DNA from 3 places in the Ammoniphilus soli genome. Region 2 is predicted to be linked to each of the others. Evidence: riboswitches for the same ligand, from Rfam matches in the RefSeq annotation. Region 2 holds a riboswitch; each other region holds the start of a gene.
The links. Region 2 has a riboswitch for thiamine pyrophosphate ahead of thiC (phosphomethylpyrimidine synthase ThiC). Riboswitches for the same ligand answer to the same signal wherever they lie in the genome.
Positions count from the first base shown of each region.

Region 1: linked by a shared signal. The riboswitch ahead of tenI (thiazole tautomerase TenI) and the one ahead of thiC (phosphomethylpyrimidine synthase ThiC) in region 2 are both predicted to bind thiamine pyrophosphate.
Region 3: linked by a shared signal. The riboswitch ahead of ABLT31_RS10650 (acetylornithine deacetylase) and the one ahead of thiC (phosphomethylpyrimidine synthase ThiC) in region 2 are both predicted to bind thiamine pyrophosphate.

Region 1 covers NZ_JBEGDL010000004.1:74,100-79,910, forward strand. Annotated here, with positions in the region: gene thiO (glycine oxidase ThiO) at 1-650, opposite strand, end outside; gene tenI (thiazole tautomerase TenI) at 637-1,266, opposite strand; TPP riboswitch at 1,481-1,588, opposite strand; gene ABLT31_RS10710 (hypothetical protein) at 1,720-1,941, shown strand; gene ABLT31_RS10715 (DUF1294 domain-containing protein) at 2,003-2,350, opposite strand; gene ABLT31_RS10720 (GerAB/ArcD/ProY family transporter) at 2,507-3,589, shown strand; gene ABLT31_RS10725 (spore germination protein) at 3,608-5,167, shown strand; gene ABLT31_RS10730 (Ger(x)C family spore germination protein) at 5,170-5,811, shown strand, end outside.
Region 2 covers NZ_JBEGDL010000003.1:150,785-156,595, forward strand. Annotated here, with positions in the region: gene ABLT31_RS08225 (FAD-dependent oxidoreductase) at 1-998, shown strand, start outside; TPP riboswitch at 1,060-1,170, shown strand; gene thiC (phosphomethylpyrimidine synthase ThiC) at 1,298-3,052, shown strand; gene ABLT31_RS08235 (hypothetical protein) at 3,358-3,495, opposite strand; gene ABLT31_RS08240 (SIR2 family protein) at 3,814-4,737, shown strand; gene ABLT31_RS08245 (FxsA family protein) at 4,799-5,203, shown strand; gene ABLT31_RS08250 (DUF2536 family protein) at 5,226-5,435, shown strand; gene ABLT31_RS08255 (ABC transporter ATP-binding protein) at 5,465-5,811, shown strand, end outside.
Region 3 covers NZ_JBEGDL010000004.1:63,206-69,016, forward strand. Annotated here, with positions in the region: gene ABLT31_RS10640 (ABC transporter ATP-binding protein) at 1-218, opposite strand, end outside; gene tenA (thiaminase II) at 222-896, opposite strand; gene ABLT31_RS10650 (acetylornithine deacetylase) at 897-2,183, opposite strand; TPP riboswitch at 2,304-2,407, opposite strand; gene ABLT31_RS10655 (3-oxoacyl-ACP reductase) at 2,410-3,186, opposite strand; gene ABLT31_RS10660 (ABC transporter substrate-binding protein) at 3,195-4,235, opposite strand; gene ABLT31_RS10665 (ABC transporter permease) at 4,232-5,002, opposite strand; gene ABLT31_RS10670 (ABC transporter ATP-binding protein) at 4,999-5,772, opposite strand; gene ABLT31_RS10675 (acyl-CoA reductase) at 5,791-5,811, opposite strand, start outside.

The DNA.
Region 1 (5,811 bases), on a different contig from region 2:
CCAAGCCACTGGCTGCTCCAAGCTCCTGCAGCTGCGACCACCTGCTGGCAGCGAATGGTTTCCTCTTGGGTCACGACGCCTTTCACTACTCCTTTTTCCACGACAAGGGACTTGACCTCGGCAAATTCACGAAGCTCAGCCCCCAAAACGGCAGCCGACTTCAGAAAAGCGAGGGATAGCTCCGGCGCTAGCACTTGCCCGTCATTGGGAATAAACATAGCACCAAGGATGGCATCGGACAAAGAAGGTTCCCGCAGCCGTACCTGATCCCCTGTCAGCCACTCCGCCTCCTGGCCCGCTTGCTTCTGACACGCGATGGCTTCCCTCAGTTCCTCCAGCTCCTCGCTCGTGGTAGCGATGCGAAGCATTCCCCGGTTGATCAAACTGATATCAATCCCCGAAAGCTCCCTTAATTCCTCGGCTAAGCGCGGAAACATCGCCCGGCTCTCGATGGCAAGCTGGAACAGCGGACCGGTTTCCTTCCCCATCTCCCCCTGTGCAGCCAGCATGCCGGCTGCAGCACTGGAAGCCTGCTCCGCCAATCTCCCTTTTTCCAGCACAATAACCTTCTTGCCCCGCTTCGCCAATTGAAAAGCGATAGATCCCCCTATAACTCCACCGCCTATAATTGCTACATCATAAACTCCCATTAACCCTTCCCCCCTGAAGTAAGCCTTCCCTGTAGTGTTGGGCTGCCGCAAGCGGATCGCCAGCATCCAATATTCCTGACATAACCGCAATGCCTGCCGCACCCGCATTGATGACATCTTTTACATTTTCCGGATGGATACCGCCAATCGCAATAACCGGAATGCGGATTTGCCCGGCTACCTCGGCCAAAGCCTCCACCCCTCTGGCTTCAAGCCCCGGCTTGGACCCTGAAGGGAAAACGTGGCCGAAGATTACGTAGTCAGCACCCTGCTGTTCCATCTCCCTCGCTTCGCTCAAGGAATGGACCGATCGCCCCACTCTTAGCTGCGGGAAAGCTTTCTTCACCGCAGCGGGAGGCAGGCTATGATAGGCCAACTGAACCCCTTTGGCTCCGGCAGACCAGGCTACATCCGCGCGATCATTCAGATAAATTTTATTCAGCGGCACTCCCCGCAACGCTAAATGCTGAATTCCATCCCACAACTCCCGAGCCGTTCTGGCTTTCTCCCTCAAATGCACCGCCTGGACAATAGGGTGTACGAGAGACGCAACATCAGCAAACTGCTCCAGCGCTTGTTTTCCATTACTGATCAAATGCAGTTCAAGGTTTCTCATATCCGGATGCTCCCTCCCCCATCTTCATAGTCAATCAAGAAATGTCAAGAGAAAAAATAAAAAAAGCTTTATTGAAGCATTTCAGGGTAGCCAGACCACCTTTAGAGGAAGCTTTTTATGCGGAATATGGAGGATAACTCATGAAGGTTATACTTTCTTATTCCGTAAAAAAACCACTTTCGGTATTGAAAGTGGTTAGCTGAGCGTATGTATACGTTTCGGCTATCCGCTTTCCTACGCTGGCATTAACCAGATCAGGTACAAAGGGTCTGGAAGGACTCACTTCCATCTCAGCTATATTTTAGCTCCCCTAGGGATATTGCGAGACTATTTGGTTCTTTCTAATGATAACACGGAGGAGGTTATTGTCAAGACTGGCACCCGCTTCTCAGGGCTGGAGCATATTCCCAGGAGAAGTGAAGATACTATTCCTAGAAAAAGGAGGGAAAAGCAATGGCAGAGTGGACCAGGAATGACTTAGCAGTGATAGAAGAGGCCTTGAAGGAGGCCATGGCCAATCAAGCCGACTATCAAGCCGTGCTAGCCTACCAGGAGGTCCTGCAAAAGCTTCAAGGCAAATCCGGAATGGGAAATACCTTAGAAGCCAACGTAGGCGAAGCGGCTCGGGATGGCTACCGCTATGACTATGATGACTCTTCTGATCTCTATAGCTAAGAGGAATAGCTAAGAGAACGTTAGGGGCTTTTATAAAGCCTCTTTTTTTATTACTCCCTCGTTATTTTCTCTTACTGAGAAGAAAGAAGATCATGACATGAAGAAAAACCAGCAGCGCCGAAACAGCATAGTTTCCCGCTGGTCCGTACACCCCCGCCATGCCCGCCGTCCCTAACTGCAGGACGATAAAAATAGGAATCAAAATGCGAAATTTCGCCTTATTGATTTTGTGAAAATAATCTTTCATTCCTCGCCAAGCCCCGATTCCGCCGCCGAGGAACGAGAACATCAGGAGTTTCTTCTCGGACGTTCGCCATTCCTTCTTGCGGGCCCGGCTTTTATCTTGCGCAAATAGATAATAGGTAATTAGATTCATGATGAAAACATAAAGCAGAAGCCAATTCAACACAAGTAAAACTCCTTTCGCAAGCTGCGCATACTTTCACTATAGCATGCTGCCCGTAAAAATTGAACCGGCTTGCTGCTTGCCTATTATTTTTCATAATCGGATGCGAACTGGGTTAGAATACCAACATATAGCACATTTGGAAGCATGGGGAGGCATATGGAAAAGGTACGCATATCTGCCGTACAGGCGCTGATGTTAGGAATCGCAAGTGTTACAGTTACAGGTCATCTCCTGTTCATTCCCGTTGTGCTCACTCACGCGGGCCGGGATGGCTGGCTTTCTCTTCTAGTTGCCTTAGGTCCTGCCCTATTGGTCGGGTATGTGATTGCTCGGCTCGCTCAACTGTTTCCAGGCCGGACTTTAGTGGAGTATACGGAAGAAATCTTTGGCAAATGGATCGGAAAATTGGTGTCCCTGCTCTTCATTTTTTATTTCTTTCATGATACCACCATCGCCCTCCGAGGGTTTGGGGAATTTTACACCTCGGCTATCACGCCCCGTACACCGATTGTGGTCTACTTTTCCGCCATCATGATCATGGCTGTTTACGCCGTCAGGAGCGGGTTGGAGGTTTTGGCCAGGACCAACCAGATATTTCTGGTTACCATGATCCCTGTTGGGCTCTTGGCCAGCATATTGACGCAAAAAGATAAAGACTATGCCAATTTCCTGCCGATATTGGAATACGGCCCGGAACCCATGCTGATGGGAGCCTTTACCCTGGTCTCGCTATTCAGCACATTTATCGCTGTGGGGATGGTTTTCCCTTATATTTCAAACGGTAAGAAGCTTAAGCGCTTCAGCGTAGCCACAATGGCCATTCTGATTGTCATGTTTATAGGTCCCATGACGGGTCCTACCGCTTTATTTGGAGCAGAACGGAGTGTCGGGCTTAATTTCCCGACCTTTCAAATCCTAAGGGACATGAAGGTCGGGGAGCTCCAACGGCTGGATCTGCTGGGCATCATGCTTTGGAGCATGGGATCCTTTTCCAAAATATCCGTTTTCCTTTATGCCACTTCCCTAGGAATCGCCCAGTGGTTTCGGCTGAAGGATTACCGCATTCTAAGCGTCCCTCTTGGGGCACTCATGGTTATTGTCTCGCTCCTTAACAGCGAGAGCTTCATTGAGATTTTTCGTTTCCTTAAGGACACCTATCCCTATTACTCAGCGTTCATCGGATTACTCCTGCCCATGATCCTGTTGATTGCCGCAAGGTTCCGTTTCCATCGCCATTGATTTTCTGGAGGTATGGCCATGTATAAGAAACTTAAAAAGAAGAAGCGAATCATGAATCCGGATGCTTCCGACCAACTGAAAAGGTCTCTCTCCCGGGACCTTAAGGAAAATATAGATTGCTTCATCCAATTGTTTGGGAAAACAGGGGATCTCGTCATCCGTCAGGTCCAAAGCCTAGGTTCCTTGCATGCAGCTGTCCTTTATCTGGAAACTATAGCAGATCCGATGCTCATTGATGAATTCGTGGTCAAGGAGCTTCAGATTCATTTAGACCGGTTCGCCTCCGAGGGTTTTGTTTTCCCGCTGAATGCGGACAAGATCGATCTGTTTACGAATCAGCTGATGACCATCTCCACGTTGGAAGAAGGAGTAAAGTGCTTACTCAGCGGAAACAGCCTAGTATTGCTCGACAGCCACGGGGAAGCGCTCGCAGCGAGTACAGCCGGCGGGCAGAGAAGATCCGTCTCCGAGCCCACCAACGAATCGGTCGTGCGAGGCTCACGGGAATCCTTCAATGAGTCGCTGCAGACCAATCTGGGACTTATAAGGAAAAGGTTAAATACCCATCAGCTGCGCATTGAAAAAATGCAAATCGGCAAGCTTTCCAATACGCCGGTTGCCATTCTGCACATGGATGGGATTGCCCAGGAAGGAATCGTAGAAGAAGTCAAAGGCAGGCTGCAGGAAATCGAAATTGACGGAATTCTGGAATCCCTCTATATAGAGGAAATGATCGAGGATCCCAGAGGATATACTCCGTTTCCTACAATATTCAATACAGAGCGTCCCGACCGGATAGCCGCTGGATTATTGGAAGGGCGCATTGCCATCCTCATCGAGGGAACGCCAATCGCCCTGCTGGTTCCCGCTACACTGGGAATGTTCCTTTTTTCCAATGAGGATTATTACCAGCGCTATGACATTGCCAGCTTTCTTAAATTGCTGCGGACCTTTACTTTTTTTCTGTCCATTATCATGCCCGGCTTTTATGTAGCTGTCCTTACCTACCATCAGGAAATGATTCCTACGCCGCTCCTCATCGCGCTGACGGGGCAGAGGGAAGGGGTTCCTTTTGGCATCGCCATTGAGGTCGCCCTGATGGAAGTAACCTTTGAGATTTTAAGGGAAGCGGGGATTCGCCTGCCCAAGACGATCGGTTCCGCTGTCTCTATTGTCGGCAGGTTGGTTTTGGGCCAAGCTGCAGTCGAAGCCGGGCTGGTCGGTGCCGGTACAGTCATTGCCGTTTCCATTACGGCCATTGCGTCGTTTTGTACCCCGTCCTATAACCTGGCCATTTCCGCCCGGCTGATCCGCTTTGCCTTCCTTGGATTCTCTGCGTTTCTCGGAGCGTTCGGATTGTTTTTTGGACTCATCATCATGATGATTCATCTGAATTCCCTTCGTTCTTTCAGCGTCCCTTATCTTTCCCCGGTTTCCCCCTACCATCGGGGAGATTGGCGGGATCTGTTTGTTCGCTTCCCTTGGGGACGCATGATGAAACGGCCGGAGGAAATCGCGGGGGCCAACAGGAACCGAATGCCGCAGAAACATCCTCAGCAAGGGGGCGAGGAAAGGTGAAGATGCCGCTCCTGTCTTTGGTTATTCTGTTGTCATTAACAGGCTGCTGGGATAAAAAGGAATTAAATGAGGTAGCGGTCGTCATTGGTGCAGGCGTTGACAAAAAAGATAACAATTATCGGGTAACGGCCCAAGTGATCAAGCCGGTGGCATCCCAAGGCGGAACATCCGGCGGTTCAGAGCTGCCGACCTGGAGTCTGTCGGCGGACGGAAAAACGATCATGGATGCTATCCGCGCCTTGAATAAGATTTCGCCCCGCCGGTTGTATTGGCCCCATATGCAAGTCATTATTTTCGGTGAGGAGATGGCAAGGGAAGGCACTGCCTCTGTTCTGAATTGGTTCGAAAGAGACAGAGATAGCCGTTCAGGCACTTACGTCATTGTAACGAAAGGGAAAGCGGAAGACCTCTTGAATCAGAAAATTGAATTGGGAAATGTAGCGGCTGCTGCGATGGCGGATTTTCTGGATACGGCTGAGCTGCGGCAAATTGACGCGCGAAGAACAACGCTTCGGGATTTTATGGAGTTTCTGACTACTGAAGGAATCGACCCAGCCTTGGACGTCATCGATCCCAAGGATATCCGCGGGAAACCCGAAACCTATCAGCTATCCGGTCTCGCGGTCATGAAGGGGGATAAGCTT
Region 2 (5,811 bases):
CAACTGAGGCGAAGAAGGAAGAAGAAATTTTCACTCAAGTAAATGCTGAAATTTTGGATCAAGTCTATGATCTTGTAGCGATTGGCGGGGGACCTGCTGGTACTTCCGCAGCCATTTACGCTTCTCGCGGGAAGTTGAATGTATTAGTCATTGATAAAGCTCCTGCCGCCGGAACATTGGCAATCACGCATAAGATAGCGAACTATCCTGGTGTGCGTGGAGAGGTGACAGGATTAGAGCTGCTGCAGCAAATGCAACTGCAAGCCAAAGACTTCGGGACAAAATTTGTACGTACGAACGTATTGAGTGTAGATTTTTCTGACCCGGAAGTGAAAAAGCTTGAAGTGCCGGAAGGTACGATCAAAGCTAAAAGCGTGTTTATAGGCGTTGGAGCTAAAGCACCTCTCAATAAAATTAAAGGGGAAGAAGAATTTACCGGCCGTGGAGTGAGCTACTGTTCCACATGTGATGCTGCTTTCTTCCAAGACCGTACCGTAGCGGTTGTGGGGGAAACGGAAGAGGCTGTTCATGAAGCAGAAGCTTTATCCAAGTTTTGTAAAGAAGTCCGCCTCGTCGTGCCGATTAACCAATTCAAGGGTGAAGTAGACATATCCGAACTAGAGCAAAAGCCAAACGTAAAAATCTACTATAAGCACCGTTTGAAGGAGATTACCGGAGGAAACAAGGTGGAAAAATTGGTAATTCAGGATGACCAGAAGAATGAAGTGACATGGGATGTCGATGGTGTATTCTTATACCTTGCAGGGATGAAGCCAGGAACTGACTTCCTTAAGAATGCCGTACAGCGTGATGAAGAAGGTTATGTAGTGGTCGATGAATATCTTCGCACAAGTGTGGATGGCGTTTTTGCTGGTGGGGATGCTCGCCGTACGCCGATTAAGCAAGCGGTTATTTCCGCCGCAGATGGCGCTATTGCTGCACTTGGTGCCGATCAGCACGTGAATAAGAGAGCGAAAATGCGCCCTCAATATAGCTAAATTAAAAAAAGGATTGCCAAGACATTACTTCCATGATATTCTTATTTTTGTAAAACTTCATAAGTCTTATTGCGGGAGCTTGGGGAACCAGGCTGAGAGGATATCTATACCGTTATCGACCGTTGAACCTGAACTGGATAATGCCAGCGGAGGAATGTGATCTTACAGCTTTGTCTATTTGACAGCACACGTATGACCATACGCCGCATGTAACCAATGCGGCTATTTTCATTTGTGTTTCTTCCGCCTCCATGAAAGGTTCAAAATGATTAGAATCTTTTAAAATAGGAGGTTTTTTTATGTCCAATTCTACCAAACCAATCATTGTGTCTCCCATTATCCAACCGTTTCCAGGCAGTCAAAAGGTGTATGTGCAAGGGTCTCGTGAGGAAATTCGTGTCCCTATGCGAGAGATCATGCTATCTCCAACGGTAAACAGCTTTGGGGAAACAGAAAACGAACCGGTAAGAGTATATGATACGAGCGGCTTATATACCGACGCTACCCAAGCCCCTGATATTCATCAAGGACTACCTGCCGTACGCCGCGGCTGGATTATGGAACGAGGTGATGTGGAGGAATATACAGGCCGTGAAATTAAGCCTGAGGATGATGGATTCAAGGAACAAAGCGAACCGGCCAATCGCGAGGTTTTTCCGGGTCTAAAGCGCAACCCCTTACGGGCAAAGCCAGGCAGGAACGTCACTCAGCTTCACTATGCCCGGCAAGGGATCACGACACCCGAAATGGAATTTATAGCGATTCGCGAGGGGCTTTCTCCGGAATTCGTCAGGAAGGAAGTGGCGGAAGGAAGAGCCATTATACCCGCTAACATCAACCACCCGGAATCTGAACCAATGATAATCGGCCGCAACTTTCACGTGAAAATCAATGCCAACATCGGAAACTCAGCTGTTACCTCATCCATTCAGGAGGAAGTGGAGAAAATGGTCTGGGCTACTCGCTGGGGCGCCGATACCATTATGGATCTGTCCACAGGGAAAAATATTCATACCACCCGGGAGTGGATTATCCGCAACTCACCGGTTCCCGTGGGCACTGTACCCATTTATCAGGCATTAGAAAAAGTAAACGGAAAAGCGGAAGATCTGACATGGGAAATTTACCGCGATACCCTTATCGAACAAGCTGAGCAAGGGGTTGATTACTTTACCATTCACGCTGGTGTACTGCTGCGATATATTCCGTTGACCGCCAAACGTGTCACAGGTATTGTTTCCAGAGGAGGATCGATCTTAGCCGCTTGGTGTCTAGCCCATCACGAAGAAAATTTCCTTTATACTCATTTTGAAGAAATCTGTGAGATTATGAAAGCCTATGATGTTTCTTTCTCCTTAGGGGATGGCCTCCGTCCTGGTTCCATCGCCGATGCCAATGATGAAGCCCAATTTGCTGAACTGGAAACATTAGGAGAACTAACGAAAATTGCCTGGAAACATGATGTGCAGGTCATGATCGAAGGACCGGGCCATGTTCCGATGCACAAGATAAAGGAAAATATGGATTTGCAGCTTGAGATTTGCCACGAGGCGCCTTTTTACACCCTTGGGCCCTTAACTACTGACATTGCACCTGGTTATGATCACATCACGTCGGCAATTGGAGCTGCCATGATAGGGTGGATGGGGACGTCCATGCTTTGCTATGTAACGCCAAAAGAACACCTGGGGCTGCCAAATAAAGAAGATGTAAGGACGGGCATTATTACTTACAAAATCGCAGCCCATGCAGCAGATCTGGCTAAGGGACACCCCCACGCTCAGACCCGCGACAACGCCTTATCCAAAGCCCGATTTGATTTTCGTTGGAGGGATCAATTCAATCTATCCCTCGATCCAGAACGCGCTATGGAATATCATGATGAAACCCTGCCTGCTGAAGGTGCTAAGAGTGCACATTTTTGTTCGATGTGCGGGCCTAAGTTTTGCAGTATGAAAATTACGCATACGATTCGCGAGGAGTATGCTTTAGAGGAAGGAATGAAGGAAAAGTCCAAAGAATTCAGGGAAAGAGGAAGCAAGATTTATGGGTAATGCTGCGAATGAGATAAAAGCCTCAGAGCTGTTGGAATCAATCAGGGAGTTAGAAAAAAGAACTCAACGACTCAGAGAAGAACTTATTTCACTTCAAAGTAAATGTGTGCATGAATTCGTTTCTAGCGAATTAATGAAAACTTGCCCGAAATGTCTTCATTCGGAAAGTGTATATTATTAAGAGAAATTTTTGAATAAAAAGAAAAAAGCAGATAAATCTGCTTTTTTCTTTTTATACTTTAAATTGAGATTGGAAGTGGTTACAGCCAAGAAGGCCATCTTATTTATTTGTATGGGTTTTCATTCTAAGATGCTTGATTTTGTGCTTTCTTTTGCTCTATCCGCTGCATGATCTTTGGTAAGAATGGGGTCGTTAAGGAAACACAGATTGCGAAAACGACTTCAGCCACAACGATAAATTTTACAAATTCGCTCAATTTCACTCATGAAACATCCCTCCCCTTTATTTACAGATTAAAACAGAGCTAACATAGTGTCAATAATTTTTTCACAATATTGTCACATATTTTTCAATAATTGTTCATATTTTAATAGGATTTACTCCTGATTCAATAAGATTAAACTTTATTGACCCCTAAAAAACGAACATTTTTTATTTTTGCAGATTCCCAGGTATGACTACCTTATCCCATAAATATTCTACTAAGAGAGAAGTAGTACACTTCATACGGAGGTGTTGCAATATTTATCCAATTGATAAGCAATCGAAAACCCAGAAGCTGGATGCCAACCCGGATCTAGTGAAGATACGAAAAGAGTTTGTAAAAGGAAATCTAACCTTATTTTGTGGAGCAGGGGTTTCGGCTGACTCCGGTATCCCCGTTTGGAATCATTTATTGAAGCATTTGCTCGGTGAGCTCTTTGTAAAAAAAGTTCAGAAAGAAAATATCTCTCACGAGAAACTGGCTGAGATTTATTTAGAGTACTTTAAGCGATCACCACTTATTGTCCTTCAGTATCTTAAGATAGAATTAGGGAACGATTTTTTGCATTATGTAAGGAGAGCGATTTACCAGAACCAGCCCCGTAGCAATGAGTTGATGGACGTTATTGTAGAACTATGCCGACCCCAGCGGGAAAGGAAATCCTTGCACTCTATAGTGACTTTTAATTTTGATGATGTCGTCGAGCAAAATTTGGAGAAAAATAAAATCCGATATAAATCCATCTCTAAAGAGGGAGAAAGATACTTGCCTTCCGAGCTGCCCATTTATCATGTTCACGGTTTTTTGCCCCGAGAAGGGGACTTATCCGGATTTCATATCGTTTCTAGTGAAGATGCCTACCACTCCCAGTTTATTGACCCGTTCAGCTGGTCCAATCTCGTACAGCTCAATCTTTTGAATCAAAACCTATGCCTGTTTATTGGACTGAGTATGACAGATCCAAACTTAAGAAGGCTTTTGGACGTTTCCATGAGAAAAAAACCCGATAAAATCCTAAAAAACCATTATATATTCAAAAAAAGATATAACGAGAGCGAAGTTCGGCAGCACATCTCAGAAATAGGGATAAAGGACGAAGAACATATTTATACTGATACGTTTATTCGATTGGCCGAAATGTTTGAGGAACAGGACGCTAATAATTTAGGGCTCAATGTGATTTGGGTCAATGATTTTCAAGAGATTCCTTTTTATCTGGGAAAGCTGATTGAGGATTAATTGTAGAAGGGGAGGAAAATTGATAAGATGAGTAGAAGGGGTATTGAAAGGTGTGAATTCCGTGAAGTTTCTAGTAGCCGTACTCATTATTGTACCAACCTTGGAGATTTGGGGGTTAATTACAGCCGGTCAAGCCATCGGATGGCTCCCCACCTTGCTTCTTGTCGTTCTCACAGGGTTAGTCGGGGCCTGGCTGGCTAAACGGCAGGGGCTGGAGATTTTCCGCATGGCTCAAGTCCAGCTTCAGCGGGGGGAGTTGCCCGGTGAAGCGATCCTGGATGGCATATTCATATTAGTTGGTGGAGTATTGTTATTGACTCCAGGTTTTTTTACCGATACTTTTGGGTTCCTTTGTCTTTTGCCGATATCGCGAAGAGTCATGAAAACTTATATAAAAAATTGGCTATGGAAAAATATCCAGAACGGCAAAATATCGTTTTATGGCGGCAACTTCCGCAGATGGTAAGCTTAAAGGAGAGAAGAAATATATGCAGCTAAAACTTGAACGCATTGAGGACAAAATTGAATTTTTTGAAGCCTATGATTTAAAGAAGCTAGAAAAAATGATTGATGAACAAATTGAAAATAACAAAGTACTCCTGCTACATGTCCACTCCGTCCAACACCAAGTAACAGTTGATTCAACAACTGGAAAAAGACTATACAGTGCAGCGGTTCACTTTAAAGCCAAGGTCTAAAATTGGTTCCTGAAATGGAGAAAAGCCAGGTGCCCATTTTGCAGGTTGAGGATTTGAGCGGGGGGTATTTAAAAAGCAGGCCAGTCCTGCATCATCTTCACTTTCAAGTAAGAAGCAACGAAATCGTCGGTTTGATTGGATTGAATGGAGCAGGAAAGAGTACAACTATTAAACACATTCTAGGATTGCTTGAGCCGACGAACGGCTCGATTTCCATTAAAGGGATAACCAGGGATCAGCATCGAGAGGCGTATCAGGCACAGGTAACTTATATTCCAGAAACACCTATATTTTATGAACAGCTAACGTTGTGGGAGCATCTTGAATTAACTGCCATGGCCTATGGGCTTAGCGAGGATGATTGGGTTCCTCGGGC
Region 3 (5,811 bases), on a different contig from region 2:
CCACCCTTTGCCCCCAAGAACTCAATATGCCCGGCCGTCGGTTCGTACAGGCCCGCCACCAGCTTCAGTACCGTGCTTTTTCCGCATCCGCTCAAGCCGACCAAGCTGACGAATTCCTTCGGGTAAATGGCGGAGCTGTGATTCTTCAGGATCCGGATTTCCTCATGCCCCTTCTCATAGCCGAAGGAAACATCCACCAACTGAACAAGCGCCTCCACGCTTTACTCCACCGGCCAATCCAAGCGGTGATAAGCCATATCCCAGAACATGTACTCAAAGCGGGAAGTATTCAGGAAGTGCTCCTCCAGAATGGCCAACTCCCGCTCAGGCTTTCCTTCTGTCAGATCATCCAAGTGGCCGATCAGCCATTGCGCCAAGCTCCCGAATTCCGCAGAAGAATACATGGTCACCCATTCCCCATAAAGGGAGTGATCCTTTGACTCCGGAAATTCATCCGCAAGAGCTTTTCCGATTTCCCAGTAGCTCCACATGCAGGGAAGGAGGGCAGAAATCAATTCTTCCAATGAGCCATTTTGGGCCACATGCAGCATATAGCGGGTATAGGCCAGATTGATCGGGGTAGCCTTTGTATCCTCCAGCTCCTGGCGGGTGATGCCAAAGCGCTCCGCGTACTGGCGGTGAAGCTCCATTTCCCCATGCAGGGTTTCATGGAGCAGCTTGGCGAACCAGGCCATTGAGTCCAGGTCCCTCGCTTTCATGGATCCCAAAGCGAACATCTTCGCGTAATCGATCAAGTAAACGTAATCCTGCTTCATGTAATATTCAAACGATTCCCGGGGCAGGCTCCCATCTCCCAAACCGCGGACAAAGGGATGGGCATGGGTTTTCCCCCATACCGGGCGGACCTTTTCATAGAGGCGCTCTGAAAATTTCATCTATTCTTCTCCCTTTCTTGTATTGCACCATTCGGCGATGAATATCGCCATGATCTTGGCGAATTCCACAAGCTGTCGCAATTCCAGCTTTTCGTCTACAGCATGGGCATCCTCCAGCTTGCCGGGACCATAAAGGACGGTAGGAATTCCGGCCCTGCCGAGCCAGCCCGCATCCGTTACGGTGGTTGTCATGCCGACGACCGGAGCCGCTTTTTCCACTTCTTCATGAACCGATCCAAGAAGAACGGTTCCAGGGTGAAGAGGATCCACTTCAAAGGAAGGAAAAATCTCTCCCCTTTCCTCTATCATCGACTTTCCTCCCCATCGGAACTGCGGCGGATGATCCCTCAGCCAAGGATCGGCAGCAGCCACTTGCAGGATGTGGGTCTCGATTTCGCGGACCACATCTTCAAAGGATTCATTGGGATAAAAGTGAACGGTAATCCAAAGCGAACAGCGGTCGGCAACAAAGGCGGCATGCCTTCCCCCTTCAATGACAGCCGGATTGATCGTATTCGTCCCCGGCGGAAATCCAGGGTAGCTCTTCGTGACCGCCCAATGGCGTTCCAGGTCCTGCAAGCCCGAGATGATTTTCGCCATTTTCTCGATGGCACTTGCTCCATGAACGCCGCCGCCGGCATGAATCATATTCCTGCGGACGCCGTCATGATGGGTTTCTTTGCTTTGTACCGTGATCCATCCGGTAATCACGCCGCCTTGTCCCTGGATATGCAGATCGCTTGTGTCGACCACCACAGCAAAGTCTCCCGTATACCCTCGCTCCAGGCACGATAAGGTACCCGCTTCCCCGGCTTCCTCCCCAATGACGGACTGGAACTGAAGATCGCCTTTGAGGTTAACCCCGAGGTCCTGCAAGATCTTTACCGCGAACAGGGAAGCCGCCATGCCGCCTTTCATATCCGCTACCCCGCGCCCATACACATAGCCTTCCTTTTGCGTCAATCGGAAAGGATCGCAGCTCCACTCCGAATCATCTCCTACTTCGGCTACATCCATATGTCCATTGATGATCAAACTCCTGTAGTCCGCTCCATCCTTTCCCTTCAAGACCCCAACGACATTGGGATCCCCGGGGTAAACGTCCCAGCTATCGACTTCGAACTGAAGTCCTTTAAGGATACCTGCTAAATAGTTTTGCGCCTCCTCCGTATTTCTTGCGGGCGGACTTACGGTAGGATAAGAAATCAACGCGGCCAACAGCTCGAGGAGTTCCCCTTTTCTCGCTTCCACTTCCTTTGATACGAGCTCCTTCAGATTCAAGATCATGCTGTCCAATCTATCAGCCCCCTTTGTAAGTTTGTTTATGCAAAGCCTCTTGATGTAACCATAAAAAAACCGCTATCCACAATCTGGAAAGCGGTAAAGATCTATGCAGGCTATGTGCCCGGCTTCAATCTTCCACTTTCCTACGCTGGCATGAACCAGATCAGGTTCTAAGGGTTCGAAACTCCGTTCCATCTCAGCCCGCAAGGACCCCCCCAGTGGTATTTATTTACTTCATTGTAAACCCGCCATCGACGACTAAACATTGCCCGGTCACAAACCTAGACCATTCGCTGGCGAAATATAGCACGCTGCCTGCAATATCTTCCGGGCGAGCAATTTTCCGGAGTGGGGTTTGCGAAATGATGCTGTCCTTCACTTCTTCCTTTGTCATTCGACTGGCATCCGTCGGATAAACTATTCCCGGCGCCACGCAATTCACCGTAATGCCAAACGGCCCTAAATCGGCAGCCAGGTTTTGGGAATAGCTAAGGAGTGCTCCTTTCGCTGTGGTGTAATCGTGGTAAGGAACGACCGGACGGTAAACCAAATTGCTGACCATGTTGATAATCCGCCCGAAACCGTTCGCCTTCATTCCCGGAATGGCGTGCTTGCATACGTGGAAGGAGCCCTTCAGGGATCCATCCAATTGCCTCTGATAATCCTCCCATTCCACTTCCCAGGCCATTTTCCGCTGATCCGGATCGAATCGGTAATGGTGAAGCGCGTTATTTACGACAATATCCAAAGAAGAGAATTCATCTGTTATTTCTTCAATTAATTGCTGAACCTCTGTCTCGTCCGTGACATCTCCCCGAAGAGCCATCGATTCAATCCGGTATTCCTGGCTTAAGCGATTGGCTAACCGTTCAGCCCGATCGCGATTCTGAACATAATTAATGATAACGACGGCTCCCTGCTGCGCAAAAGACTCGGCAATAGCCGCACCGATACCCCGGCTGGAACCGGTGACCAATACTACCTTTCCCTTCAGATTAAGCTCCATACGGTCACCTACTTCAGCTGCTTGACCAGATCATTCGTGAACAAACTGTCCATTCCGACCGGCCCTTTCAATAGGCCCATTTTCACATAGGCAGCTTCCACTTCCTTCAGGATATCTCCGTTCAGCCAACCCAGCCCTTTTTCTTCCATTTCCTCGTTGACGGAAACAGCGTTCCTGATTTTAATAATCTCGAGGTTTCGTCCTTCATCTTTCCCGTCAATGGCTGCCTGAACAGCTGCCTTTGCTGCTTCCTCCGGATGTTCCATGGTATATTTCACACTATCCCGATAGACCTGAAGGAATTTCACAAGCATCTCTTTCTTTTCATTGAACGTTTTCTCGGTGACGACAAACACATCGGATGGCGTGTTGAGCACTTCTTTGACATGCATTACGTTCACATCGCCCAAACCTTTTTGCGAGGCGTCATAGAGTCCCGTATCGGTAGCTGCCGTAGCGTCAACCTGCTTGTTCATTAGCGGCCCGAAGTTGAGCACCCCAGCTTCAATGATCGTTACATCGTTTTCCGATATTCCCGCTTCGGAAAGAAGTACTTTCAAGTTCTGGTAAGTACCGCTGCTCAAGCTGTACACGCCGATATTCTTCCCTTTCAGATCCTCAATCTTAGTAATGTTGCTTTCTTTCAGGGAAACAAGATTAAATACGTTTTCGGGATAAATGTTGTAGATGATTTTGAGCTTCTCTCCTTTTTCAGCGGCTAGCATAACAGCTTCCACATTGGCAAAAGCAATGTCAGCATTTCCTGCAATGATGTTCTTTACGGCATCTCCGCCACCCGCTCCGGGAATATACTCAAACTCCAAGCCGGCATCCTGGAACCACCCCTTCTCTTGGGCGAGGTACAGATTCGCCTGCTCAGCGATCGGCTTGCTCCAGGAAGCCATGCGCACCTTTTCGGTATCAGCAGCTTGCATCTCCGTCTTGGCCTCCGCAGGCGCAGGCTGGGCCACAGGCTGGCTGCTCCCGCATCCAGCCAGACCCAAAGCGGCTAGCAGGGTAATGACTGATAATGTAATGGACTTTTTCAAGGTTTACTCCTCCGAGCATAGTAGTATTTTTTAAAAAATAGCCGTTCGATAAGATAGATTGCCTGATAGAGAAGAATGCCCATCAGAGTTAGCAAAATAAACACGGAAAACATCAGCGGCGTGTCCATCATCCCCTGGGCGACGATGATGAGCGCCCCTAAGCCCTTGTTGGCCCCAATGAATTCACTGACGACCGCGCCTACCACACTGAGTACGATCGCCACCCGCAACCCCGAAAACAAATAGGGTATAGCCGTGGGAAGTCTCAGCTTGGCGAGAATCTTCCATTTCGAAGCACGGAGGGAACGAAACAAGGCCACTTTATCCTGATCTACATACGTCAGGCCCGTCACAGTACTTTCGAATATAGGAAAAAAGCTAACCAAGGCAACAATGATCATTTTAGGCAGATAGCCAAATCCCAGCCATAGAGCCAACAAAGGGGCCAAAGCGAGCTTTGGCATCGCTTGGGAGGCAATGATATAGGGGTGGAGGATTTCTTCCACCGTTTTCGAATGGGCCACCAGAAATCCTAGACCAATCCCCATGATAGCTCCCATGGCAAAGCCGCCAAGCACTTCAATGCCTGTTGCCCGGATATGAGGATAGAAATAACCGTTCGAGAAATTTTCCATCATGTTGGCTGCAATCACCAACGGCGCAGGCAAAATGAGCTCAGGAATGCGCAACCAGCGGACGAGTCCCTCCCAAACCATCAGGATGACGAAAAATAGGATCAGCGAATAGGTCTTCGGCGCGCTCTTCATGTCAATGCCGCACTCCCCATGTTTTCAATATCTTCGTGAATGATCTTGATCAGTTCGAGAAATCCTTTTTCAAACTTAAGTTCTTTCTGACGGGGTCTTGAAAAAGGAACGGCGTATTCCTTCACAATCTGCGCCGGGGAGCCACCCATTAAAAGAATGCGGTCCGACAGAAAAACAGCTTCTTGAATATCATGCGTAATGAATAAGACCGTTGGATTAAATTGATGGGATAGCTTTGCCAATTCTCCTTGCATCTGTCCTTTTGTCAAGGCATCGAGGGCGGCAAAAGGCTCATCCATAAGCAGGACATCCGGGCGTGTCAGCAGAGCCCGTGCCAGGGAAACTCTGGACATCATCCCCCCCGATAATTCATGGGGAAATTTCTCCTCATTCCCCGCTAACCCTACAAGGCTCAGGATTTCTTTTGCTTTGCCCCGATCATCGGGAGTAACCCTGCGCTTTAGTTCGAACGGCAAAAGCACATTCTCCAGGACATTCTTCCACTCCAGCAGAATGGGCTTCTGAAAGACATATGTCATCTCGTCCCTGGGCTCAAGGACAGGGAGCCCTCCCACGCGAACCTGTCCCTCGGATGGTTTCGTCAGGCCGGCAATCAATTGGAGGAGACTGGTTTTTCCGCAGCCGCTTCGGCCGATGACGCTGACAAACTCCCCTTTATCCACTCGAAGGTTCACATGCTCAAGGACAGGCATGGCGGCTTTATTGAATCGCAGCCCAATATTAGTCAGATCAACTTGTGCATCTCTCATAGATTGTCTCCCATGCTGCTAATCCCGGTAGGGATCATA